DNA from 4 places in the Gottfriedia sp. NPDC057948 genome. Region 4 is predicted to be linked to each of the others. Evidence: predicted binding sites of a transcription regulator. Region 4 holds the regulator's gene; each other region holds the start of a gene.

Region 1 (3,202 bases), on a different contig from region 4:
ATTACTCGTCAATGTGAAATACCAAACAAACCATTTATTTTGTAGGCATTTTTAATTATTTTTTAGGCTTCATTACTTCTTCTAAAGCTAAATCATTTTTATATAAATATGTAGCGTATTTTATCCCGAGATATCTTATATGCCATGGTTCATAATTGTATTCAGTAATATCGACTTTGTCCTCTGGATAACGAATGATAAATCCAAAATCATGTGCATGGTCTGCAAGCCAAGTTCCTTCTTTCGTTTCTCCAAATCCTTGTTCAAGCTTGTTACCGAAGTTTGGAGATGATACATCTATTGCTAAACCTGTTTGATGTTCGCTTGTACCAGGAACAGCACTAAAAGATTGAGTCCAATCTTCACCATGAATTTGTACATAATAATTATACAAGCTTTTTTGGCGATCAAAAGAGCGATATGCAGAAACTGGAGTCAGCTTTATGCCATCTGCTTCTGCTCTTTCAAATAATTTTTCTAAAGCATGAGCTGCCTCTTTCCTCATTAATGTCTTATCTTTGTTTACTCCATGTAAAGGAACGACCGGATAAACTAGATCTTGCGGTTCATACCCATCTGGTAGCTTTCTTTCTTTATTAACTAATACTAAATTAGATGTAGGATTCGTCACAGCTAATAATCCATTTTCAGCTTCGATCGCTGTTTCATCGTAATTAGGAAATTTCAATGAAGTCTCATTAGTCTTTATTAGATGATTATTAAAAAAACTTTGGTTTCCAAAAAATAGAGCTAGTCCAATAATGAATATTATTATTAATACCCATGAGTACTTACTATTTATTTTTTTCAAAATTACCTCCATAATTCTTTTTGTTACTTTTACAATATAAAAAGTTGGCACATTTTTCAAATATTCTATACAATAAGACCTCTTTCAAATAGAAAGAGGTCTTATTAACTCATGATTTAACTTCTGAAAAAAATCATCACTTAATTTTCTTTACCCAAAACAGGTTCCATCGTTTTTCTTAATGTGTCTACGGAGTTTTTAAACTGACGTTGCTCTAATTCATTTAAATCTAGTTCAACAACCTCTCGAATTCCACCACGATTAATTACTGCTGGTACGCCAATATATATATCGTGTTCTCCATATTGTCCATCTAAATATGCAGAAACCGTAATAATACTATTTTCATTTTTTAGAATCGCTTTAGTTAATCTAACTAAGCCCATTCCAATTCCATAGTATGTTGCGCCTTTTTTCTTTATAATGTGATATGCGGCGTCACGTGTATTTAAGAAGATTTCATCAAGCTCTCTTTGACTGTATTTTGGATTCTTCTTTAATACATGGTGTACAGGGGACGTACCAACAGTTGTTGTAGACCATACTGGTAGTTCACTATCACCATGTTCACCGATAATATACCCATGGATATTTCTTGCATCAACATTAAAATAATCCCCAAGCATATATCTAAAACGAGCAGTATCTAAACTTGTTCCAGATCCGATTACTCTTTCTTTTGGTAATCCTGAAAATTTCCAAGTTGCATAAGTTAAAATATCTACCGGATTTGTGGCAATTAAAAAGATACCGTCAAATCCTGAAGCCATAATTTCTCCAACAATCCCTTTAAAAATAGCGCAATTTTTTGCAACTAAATCTAAACGAGTTTCTCCAGGCTTTTGAGCTGCACCAGCTGTAATGACGACTAATCTCGCATCTTTACAATCACTGTAATCACCAGCCCATATTTTTGTTCTAGAATCTACAAAAGGTAGACAATGACTTAAATCCATTGCGTCCCCTTCTGCTTTATCTTTATTTAAATCAATCATTACTAATTCTTCAGCAACACCTTTATTTAACATACCAAAAGCATAACTAGCTCCAACTGCGCCTGTTCCGATAAGTGCGACACGATTTATTTCTTTTTGTAACATAATATCCACCTCATTTGTGTTATAAAAGTGTAAGTAATTGGGACTTCTATATTATATATGTATTTCCACTCAAAGTTTGTGAAACTTTTTACAAATTTGTTACAATATTAGTCCTGCACAAATTTAATTTTTTTCAATTAGACTCTAATTCAGTCTTACCTATTTTCAAACAAATCGCGTCACATTATGCACTTATTACATCGCTTCTATTATTCTTGACTCTGTTAAAATCAACGGCATCTTAATATCATGTTTTTCGGTTGGTAATTCATCAATAATTTGAATGTCATAAGCTAAGGCTAAAAGTTGTTTATTATAATCTTCTAAGTAGCGATCATAATAACCACCACCATATCCTATTCGTTCACCATTTTTTGTATATGCTACTCCAGGCACAATTATTAAATCAATAAGTTCTTTATTTATTTCCTCGCATTTTTCTTCTATCGGCTCTTGTATTCCAAAATAACCTTTCTTTAAATCATCAAATGAATTGATTTTGTAAAAATGCATTTTTCTAGTCTCATGGTTGCATTTAGGGACAACAACTGATTTATTCAATTTCCAACAAGCAGTGATTAAATACTTAGTATTTATTTCATACTCCATTGGCATAGTTGTTGCTATTATATCTGCACTCTTCATTTCTTCTGTATTTAATAATTTTTCTATAATTTGTTTTGACTTTTCGTCTCTTTCCGGTGCTGAAATATTTTTCAAGTTTTTCATCATAGAATTTCTAATTTCTTTTTTTTCCATAATAATGGCCTCCTTAGGTCAGGACCTTAGTTTTCGAAAGTAAATGATGTATGCTAATTAAAATTATAAGTATTTAGATATAAAAAAAACAGTAGGAAAATTCCTACTGTTTACTTTGTTTCGCGATGAACTGTAACTTTTTTAAGTCTTGGGCAATATTTTTTAAGCTCAAGACGGTCTGGGTTATTACGTTTATTTTTAGTAGTGATGTAGTTACGATCTCCGCATTCTGTACATGCTAAAGTAATATTTACGCGCATTTTATTTTCCCTCCTGACATAGTGACATAATCAGACTTGTATATAATAACATTCTTTCGCGATAATTTCCATAGTTTTTATTGATTCAATGTATTTCTTTTGATATTTTTTTTATTGAATTATGTACAAACTTATTCTCATAATTCAGAGTATATTTTTGAAAGACAGCTTGATGATGTAATACACTGCCTTGATCGATGCGAATATTAGAACTAATCGACACATAAGGGCCGATTACACAGTTCTCTTCAATCGTAACATCATTCCCAATT
Region 2 (3,202 bases), on a different contig from region 4:
TCAATGTTTGAAAAACTAGGTACATTTACAATTAAGTTTGCTAAAAAGCAAGAAGAGGTAAAGAAAACAAACATAGGTGAAGCCTCATCTGTGGACGAGCTATTAGATAAATATAATGATTATCGAAGACTGGCAATACTTTTTAAAGATTGTCTTTACGATTTAGCTGCCGAAAATGTTCTAAATGAGCTCACCGATTTTTATGAATCAAAAAAGGTTTGAAACTCTAATTTACAACGTAAAAAAGATTTCATGCATTAACATGTTCAGACTGCCCGCTTTCTTCGTTACTTTGCCTGTCTTGCGGTGCTCATTACCATCTAGGGTAACTCCGCTCCTCATCAGGCTTCGTGCCTAGAATGACAAGCGCTTTCAATCAATCTGAACTCAAATTTATTGAAACTCTAATTTTACAACGTAAAAAAGATTACATGCATTAAGCATGTAATCTTTTTTCATTAGTTTTAATTGTAACAGATTTTTTTTGAAATTTACTTTCATAGACCAATTCTGTTACTTTCGCACAGATTGCAACAGAAAGAATTGTATATCCTACTTCATTCCATGATAGGTAAGATAGTGAACAAAGAAGAATGATAGAGTCAAAAATAAAATATACTTTACCAATCGATATTTTTGATTTTTTGCTCATTATTATTGTTATTAAATCATCTCCACCAGTTGCACCACCACTTCTTAGAATTAACCCTAAACCAAGTCCAGCGAAAATTCCACCTAAAATAGCGGGTATCCAAAGATGATTTCCGAAGTTAAATGTCATATTAGAAGATGTTTTTTCTATTATAGAATAAAAAACAGAAAACGAGATGGCTCCGATGGTAGTATTGATTAATAATTTTCTACCTAAATACAGTCCAGCGAACAAGATAATTGGAATATCGAGTAGCAAAGTTGTAATTGAAGGTGATATATTTAGTGCGTTCTTTACTAATAAAGCAATACCAATAAATCCACCTTCAGCTAAATTATTTTGATAATGAAAATGATACAGTGTAGTGGCTAAAATAAATGAACCAATTAAAATCATTAAGGTCTCACCCAAACGATTGTTACTCATTGTTATTTCCTCTTTTCGTAGTTAGTAGTTAAAAGTACTGCTGATAAACTAACTACGTACATATAGAGCTCGTAGTTAGTTTTTTGGCTTTCTAACTACATAGCTATATATCATTGAAGAAATAACAGAATCGCCTGTCAACCATAGTTTCGCCTACCTTCAGTTTTATTTTAGAGTTCTTTTGGTTCTCTAAATTAAAACTGCTAAGTGTAGGATAAGTCTTTACGTTGCCAAATGCTCCTTCGAGCAATCATGGTTACACGTCCTTTTTACCAGTTTTGTTAGAAAAATCTATCAGGTGAAAAAAGTTCTACAAGAACTTATTCCTAATTTTATCATATGCGGAAATTTTTGAAAAAAGAAAAGAATTAACAAAAATCTACAAAAAGTTAAAATATATATATATAAATGTGAAATATTTCACAAAAAAGACATAGCATTTTCAATTAAAACGATATATATTATATTTGTAAACAAAAATGTGAAATATTTCACAAGATGATTTGATTAAATGGGACGTTTTGAATCCTAATTGGATAATTTATGTCCAACATCAGAGGAGGAGAGCCAAATGGCTGTTCAAGAAAAAATTGTAAAAGAAATTAGTAACGCTTCTGAAATGGTGAATGACTTAGTCGTTAAAGGACAAAAAGCATTAAAAGAATTTGAAAGCTTTAATCAAGAACAAATCAATGAAATTGTACATTCGATGGTTTTAGCTGGTTTGGATCAACATATGCCACTTGCTAAAATGGCAGTTGAGGAAACTGGGCGAGGAATCTATGAGGATAAAATAATTAAAAATATTTTTGCAACAGAATATATATGGAATTCAATAAAAGATAATAAAACAGTTGGGATTATAAGTGAAGATCAACAAACTGGCATAACAGAAATTGCTGAACCTGTTGGGGTAATTGCAGGTGTCACTCCAACTACTAATCCGACATCAACAACATTATTTAAAGCAATCATTGCGATTAAAACAAGAAACCCAATTATATTTGCTTTTCATCCTTCCGCACAAAAATGTAGTAGAGAAGCAGCAAGAATCGTTCGTGATGCGGCAATAAAAGCTGGAGCACCTGAAAACTGCGTACAATGGATTGAAGTCCCTTCAATTGAAGCAACAAAGTGTTTAATGAATCATGAAGGAGTAGCACTTGTTTTAGCAACAGGTGGTGCTGGTATGGTTAAATCGGCATATAGTACAGGAAAACCTGCTTTAGGGGTTGGACCTGGTAATGTACCATGCTATATCGAGAAATCTGCAGAAATAAAGTGTGCAGTAAATGATCTTATTCTATCAAAAACATTTGATAATGGAATGATTTGTGCATCTGAACAAGCAGTTATTGTAGATAAAGAAATTTATGATGAAGTGAAAGCAGAGTTAAAAGCAAATAATTGTTATTTTGCTACAAAACAAGATAAAAAGAAATTAGAAAAGCTTGTTATAAATGAATCAACATGTGCTGTAAATGGTGATATTGTTGGTAAATCTGCATATGAAATAGCAGCATTAGCTGGGGTAAATGTCCCAGTAGATACAAAAATTCTTATCGTTGAATGCGAAAGCGTTGGCGCAAATGAACCTTTAACTAGAGAAAAACTAAGTCCAGTTTTAGCTGCAATTGAAGTAAATGGAAAAGAAGAAGGGTTTAAACGTTGTGAAGAAATGTTAGAGCTAGGAGGATTAGGCCATTCGGCAGTTATTCATAGTAATAATGAAGAAATTCAAAAAGAATTTGCTCTAAGAATGAAAGCTTGTCGAGTTATTGCAAATGCTCCTTCAGCACATGGTGGAATTGGGGATTTATATAACGCATTTATTCCTTCGCTTACATTAGGCTGTGGTTCACACGGTAAAAACTCTGTATCAACAAACGTAACAACTGTTCACCTATTAAATATTAAAAAATTAGGAAGAAGAAATATGAATATGCAATGGGTCAAACTGCCACCGAAAATTTATTTTGAAAAATATTCAACTCAATATCTAGAAAAAATGCCTAATATTAAAAAAGCATTTATTGTAACAGACGAAGCAATGGTTAAATTAGGTTATGTTGATGTAATTAAATATTATTTGGAGAAAAGACAAGAGAATATTCAGATTGAAAT
Region 3 (3,202 bases), on a different contig from region 4:
TCGAAAGAGAAATCGATAAATTTTCCATTTGAAGAAAAGTGGAAGCGTCGATTTTTTTATTGTTAAAAATGATTTGTTTCATATGTTAATCATCACTCATTTCAAGAAAGAAAATAACTTTCAGCTAGTTCTCTAACAGTCTCACGCTCAATGTCATCACTTAATTTAGCGATAATTGTGCGTTCAATTGCTCGAAGTACTGGTATATGAACAGATAAATCACATGCGTCAAGAACACCGCGAATACTTGCTGCATCTTCACTAATTCTGCCTTCACTTGCTAATGGGATTAAATCACTTGAAAAGCTTGTGAATTTCTTTAGTAGGTCTTCATCTTTTAGTTCAGATTCATCTTTTAATAACTGAAGTAATGATTCCCCGTTAATGTATGGAACATCTATAATAATGAAGCGATTTTTTAAAGCTTCATTTAATTCGCTTGTTCCTACATATCCTTCATTTATTGCGGCGATTACCCTAAAGTTTTCGTCACCTTTAACTACTTCTTGAGTAAATGGATTTGTAATCATTTTTCGATAATCAAGTGCACCATGTAGTAATGGTAATGTTTCTGGTTTAGCCATGTTAATTTCATCGATGTATAAAATATGACCTTTTTTCATTGCTTTCATTAAAGGTCCATCGATGAATACTACTTCAGATCCGTTCGAATTAGAAGCAATTGTGTTGTATCCAACAATACCTTCTAAATCTAAATCAACTGAACAGTTTATGCTATGCATCGGTTGATAAAGCAATTTTGAAAGAGTCTCAGCTAAAACCGTTTTACCACTTCCTGTTGGTCCTTTTAATAATATATTTTTACCAAGAAGAAGGGCAGTAATAGCATCTTCTAAAATCGTTGTGTCTTGAGAAACATATTGTTTTGTTCCGATTAATAATTGCTCTTCTTTTAGAACTTTTTGAATTTGTTCATTATATATTAAATTTAATTTTTCATTAATCGAATTAGAAAGATTTAGTTTTGTATTCATAATTACTCCTTTAAAGAAACATTGTTCAATTTGAGATTATTCATTTTTGTATTAACCATTGTATTATCGTATATCCGGATTGTGAATGTCTTGTCCACTTTTTTAGTGAATTTGCTAATACAGTAACTATCTTTTGAGTATAACAGTTTGTTGTTTAACTGGAAAGTTTTCAGAGTGAATTACTATATATATGAAGCAACTGTAATTTAGTGGAAAGAATTAGTTGTTTATATGAGTTAACTTCTTAATTACTTTGTTCAATATTTCACAATATGTTCATAATATAAGTGAAAGTTTCAGTTCATCGTGTGATAAATTAAATACGTAATCTGTTATATACTTAATTAACTTTCTGTATTATATGCAGAAGAGGAGGAGTAATACGATGGAACAATGGAGACAATTTGAAACTGGACGATGGGAAAAATCGATTGATGTAAGAAACTTTATTCAAAAAAATGTTAAATCTTATGTTGGGGATGAATCTTTTCTTGTTGGGCCAACAGATGCAACTAGCAAGCTTTGGGATATAGTACTTAAATTATCTAAAGAAGAACGCCAAAAGGGCGGAGTTTTAGATATGGATACGAAAATCGTATCTACAATCACTTCACATGAACCTGGTTACTTAGAGAAAGAATTAGAGCAAATTGTTGGATTCCAAACGGATAAACCTTTTAAACGATCATTACAACCATATGGTGGGATTCGAATGGCTGAGGCAGCATGTGAATCCTATGGATATAAAGTTGACGAAGAAATAAGCAAAATATTTTCAGAATACCGAAAAACACATAATCAAGGCGTATTTGATGCTTATACACCAGAAATGAAAGCAGCAAGACGTTCAGGTGTTATTACAGGTCTACCTGATGCATATGGTCGTGGAAGAATTATAGGTGACTATAGAAGAGTAGCATTATATGGTGTAGATCGACTGATTAAAGATAAAATTGATACATTAAATAAAATGACAAGTGTTATGTCAGAAGAAGTAATACGAGATCGTGAAGAACTAAATGAACAAATCCGAGCATTAAATGAATTAAAACAAATGGCTGCAAAACATGGATTTGATATTGCTGGACCTGCAACAAATGCAAAAGAAGCTTTCCAATGGTTATATTTTGGCTATTTAGCAGCAATAAAAGAGCAAAATGGAGCAGCAATGAGCTTAGGCCGAGTATCGACATTTTTAGATATATATATTGAACGCGATCTTGAAGAAAATACTTTAACTGAACAAGAGGCTCAAGAATTAGTCGATCATTTTGTAATGAAACTACGATTAGTTATGTTTGCTCGTACACCTGATTATAATGAATTATTTTCTGGTGATCCTACATGGGTAACTGAATCAATCGGTGGAATTGGAATAGATGGTCGTCCACTTGTAACGAAAAACTCGTTCCGCTTTTTAAATACATTAGATAACTTAGGGCCGGCTCCAGAACCTAACTTAACAGTACTTTGGTCAGCGAAATTACCAGTCGGATTTAAGCAATATTGCGCTAAAATGTCAATTAAAACTAGCTCAATACAATATGAAAATGATGATATCATGCGTCCGGAATATGGTGATGATTATGGTATTGCATGTTGCGTTTCTGCTATGACAATCGGTAAACAAATGCAATTCTTTGGTGCACGTGCAAATCTAGCTAAAGCATTGTTATATGCAATTAATGGTGGTAAAGATGAAAAGTCGAAAGCACAAGTAGCACCTATGTATGCTCCGATTACATCAGAGTATCTTGACTATGAAGAAGTAAAAGTTAAGTTTGATGTTTTATTAGATTGGTTAGCAGGCTTATACGTTAATACATTAAATTGTATTCACTATATGCATGATAAATATAGCTATGAACGAATTGAAATGGCACTACATGATGCAAATATAAAACGTACAATGGCAACAGGTATCGCTGGCTTGTCAGTTTGTGCTGATTCATTATCTGCTATTAAACATGCAAAAGTTAAAACAATTCGAGATGAGAATGGTATTGTCGTTGATTTCGAAATTGAAGGAGAGTATCCAAAATACGGAAACAACGATGATCTTGTTGATGACATTGCTGTTGAACTTGTTGAAAGCTTTATGGCTAAAGTAAGAAAGCATAAAACATATCGTAATTCAATTCATACCACATCAGTTCTAACGATTACGTCAAATGTTGTATATGGTAAAAAGACAGGTAATACACCAG
Region 4 (3,202 bases):
CACGATACCACTAGCAGTTTTTTCTTCAGACTCAACAAGCTCAATTACAACACGATCACCTAATGGCTTTAACATGTGTAATACCTCCTCAATAATCAAATCATTATTTTTTAGCACTCATGTATATTGAGTGCTAACACAATTATTAGTTTAAATAATATCAAAAAATTTTGCAAGCCCGAAGCAGGCACTTTTCTTGTCGAAATTTAATAAGTTTTTTTCTTTACAATCAAAAGTAAAATAAAAAGTGAAAATTTCTTTTAAGAAACAAAAGAAACGAGTAAAATAATGTACGTGTTGTTATAAACCTTTGGGTTCTGAAAAATATCAACACAAAGGAGCTATCGTATTGAAAACTAGAGATTTATGGATTTTATTAACGTATGTCGTTCTTCAATATTCAGCGGTATTTGGGGTGCCCTATTTATTAAATAGTAACTTATACGTTGGAGTGGATCAGAAAACAGCTTCTCTTGAAGCGGTGGCATTATGGGGTTGTATTAGTTTCATAAGTGGATTAATTATCATACTTATCTTATTACATAAGCCAATTTATGAAGGAATTAAAAACCTAAAAACTAATTATCGTACAATAATAAATTGGGTTATTTTAGGTTACTTCATAACAATGCTAACTCAAATTGTCTGTAATTTAATTTTAATTTATGTACTTGATTTACATAAAGGCTCAGAAAATACTCAAAATATCATAAACATCGCTAAGCTTAACCCGGCTTTTATTATCATCCCAAGTTTAGTTGCACCCATTTTAGAAGAGATTATTTTTCGTCGTATTATTTTTAAAAGGCTATATAATCGTTTACCATTTATTATTTCTGCTGGAATTAGTTCAGCGATCTTTTCGCTTATGCACGGTGACTTGCCCTTCTTTTTATCATACTTTTTAATCGGTTTTGTATTTTGTTATCTGTATAAACGAACAAACTCAATTATGGTACCAATCTTAACACATATGTTAATGAACTCTTTTGTTGTTTTTCAGCAGATCAATTTACATTAAAACCAAAACCCCCAAATTCTTTGGGGGTTTTTATTTTGATATGAATTTATTGTTGTAAAAAATATGCCAATGTTTGCAGTTCAACTGCTAAGTCTATATGATGAATGCGAATTTGTTCTGGTACACTAATTCGTGCAGGTGTGAAATTTAAGATTCCTCTAATATTTTTTCCATTTAATCGATCAGCTATTGATTGTGCTACAGGTGCAGGAACAGTTAAAATAACGATTTGAATATCTTCATTCATAACTTCCTCTAGATTATCTAGATTATAAACGGGTACTCCACCTATTTCAGTACCGATTTTATTTGGATCAATATCAAATGCCATCTCAATTTTTGTATTATTATTTTTTATAAAATTATAATGTAAGAATGCAGTTCCTAAATTACCAACACCAATTAATGCAACTTTCATAACTTCATGCTGGTTAAGCGCTTTCGAGAAAAAAGTTAATAAATAGTTTACGTTATAGCCATAACCTTTTTTACCAAGTGCTCCAAAATATGAAAAATCTCTTCTGATTGTAGCGGAATCTACCTTTACTGCTTCACTTAACTCTGCTGAAGAAACTCTTTGTTTACCTGATAAAGACAAATTCTTTATAAAACGGTAATATAAAGGTAGACGTTTAGCAGTAGCTTGTGGAATTTTAATTTGTTCCGAATCCATTTTTTAATCCCCCACTTACTGTAATTCTTTTTACTATGGTGTGTATTTTGACTTTATTTTAGTAATAAAGTACTTGTTCTAATGTAAAATATACACTATATTTAAGAATTTTGACAGTCTACAGTTACATACATAAAAAATTTTGCAATGAGGTGTTATCCATGATTCTTTTACAAGTAAATAATGTCTCAAAGTATTTTGGTAGTGACATTATACTTTCAAATATAAAATTAGAAGTTCAAACGAGTGATCGAGTTGCCATTGTTGGGCGTAATGGTGCGGGAAAATCTACATTATTGAAAATCATAGCAGGCGAAATATCCTATGATGGCCGTGAAATAAATAAACCTAAAGACGTTACTGTAGGCTACCTAGCCCAAAACTCTGGTTTACAAAGCGATAAAACGATTTGGGAAGAATATTATTCTGTATTTAATCATTTAGTAGAGATGCAGGACAATATGAGAAAATTAGAAGTTAAAATGACTAGGGAGGAGGTCTACTCTAATCAAGCCGTTTATGACAAGGTTATGAATGAATATGATCATCTTCAATATACTTTCAAAGAAAACGGTGGTTACCAGTTTGAAGCAGATATTCGTTCAATAATTAGTGGTTTAGGTTTTAGTAATGAAGATTACGAAAAAAAAATTTCTTCGTTAAGCGGTGGACAAAAGACGAGACTGGCATTAGGTAAGCTATTATTGACAAAGCCTGATTTGTTAATCCTGGATGAGCCTACGAACCATTTAGATATTGACACTCTAAGTTGGTTAGAGCGCTACTTACAGTCATACCCTGGTGCTGTATTAATCGTTTCCCACGATCGATATTTCCTTGATCAAGTTGTTAATATTGTTTATGAAATATCTAATCATAAGCATCAACGATTTGTTGGTAATTATAGTAAGTACCTTGATCTAAAAGCAGCTCAATATGAACAAGAGTTAAAACAGTTCGAAAAGCAACAAGATGAAATCTCTAAACTTGAAGATTTTGTGCAACGTAATATTGCGCGTGCTTCAACTACCAAAAGAGCTCAAAGTCGTAGGAAACAATTAGATCGTATGGTTCGATTAGACAGGCCACTTGGAGACGAATCTTCGGCTAATTTTTCATTTACAATTGAAAAACAAAGTGGTAATGATGTGTTGTCTGTACAAGATTTATTTATTGGCTATGATCGTATCCCAACAATTGATGAGCCGATGAGATTCGTACTGAATCGAGGCGATAGTGTTGCTTTAGTCGGTCCAAATGGTGTTGGTAAATCGACATTACTTAAAACGATTATAGGAGATTTAGAAAAATTACAGGGAACGATTGATTTTGGTGCAAACGTTTCGGTTGGATATTATGATCAAGAGCAAGCAAAACTAACTTCTAATAAAAGAGTATTAGACGAACTTTGGGATGATTATCCATTAAAGCCCGAACAAGAAATTCGAACAATATTAGGGAACTTTTTATTTTCTGGAGATGACGTGACAAAAATTGTTACCTCTTTA

What was found. Region 4 encodes Rex, which represses fermentation and respiration genes when NADH is low (regulators of the CRP and FNR family bind a similar motif). Its sites were predicted from a motif close to TTGTGAAATATTTCACAA; they were not measured.
Region 1: ACFVRR_RS08775 (L-lactate dehydrogenase) is a predicted target of Rex. The motif match lies at 1,988-2,005, and genes of this name have one in related genera.
Region 2: adhE (bifunctional acetaldehyde-CoA/alcohol dehydrogenase) is a predicted target of Rex. The motif match lies at 1,487-1,504, and genes of this name have one in related genera.
Region 3: pflB (formate C-acetyltransferase) is a predicted target of Rex. The motif match lies at 1,249-1,266, and genes of this name have one in related genera.

Annotation. Positions count from the first base shown of each region.
Region 1 covers NZ_JBHVPN010000004.1:69,225-72,426, reverse strand. Annotated here, with positions in the region: gene ACFVRR_RS08780 (M15 family metallopeptidase) at 56-823, opposite strand; gene ACFVRR_RS08775 (L-lactate dehydrogenase) at 952-1,911, opposite strand; gene ACFVRR_RS08770 (5-formyltetrahydrofolate cyclo-ligase) at 2,107-2,670, opposite strand; gene rpmG (50S ribosomal protein L33) at 2,781-2,930, opposite strand; gene ACFVRR_RS08760 (nucleotidyltransferase family protein) at 3,016-3,202, opposite strand, start outside.
Region 2 covers NZ_JBHVPN010000001.1:403,378-406,579, forward strand. Annotated here, with positions in the region: gene ACFVRR_RS01810 (YitT family protein) at 437-1,048, opposite strand; gene adhE (bifunctional acetaldehyde-CoA/alcohol dehydrogenase) at 1,650-3,202, shown strand, end outside.
Region 3 covers NZ_JBHVPN010000016.1:26,783-29,984, reverse strand. Annotated here, with positions in the region: gene ACFVRR_RS19205 (vWA domain-containing protein) at 1-82, opposite strand, end outside; gene ACFVRR_RS19200 (ATP-binding protein) at 102-995, opposite strand; gene pflB (formate C-acetyltransferase) at 1,381-3,202, shown strand, end outside.
Region 4 covers NZ_JBHVPN010000031.1:3,898-7,099, reverse strand. Annotated here, with positions in the region: gene groES (co-chaperone GroES) at 1-75, opposite strand, end outside; gene ACFVRR_RS23665 (CPBP family intramembrane glutamic endopeptidase) at 350-1,021, shown strand; gene ACFVRR_RS23660 (redox-sensing transcriptional repressor Rex) at 1,068-1,694, opposite strand; gene ACFVRR_RS23655 (ABC-F family ATP-binding cassette domain-containing protein) at 1,856-3,202, shown strand, end outside.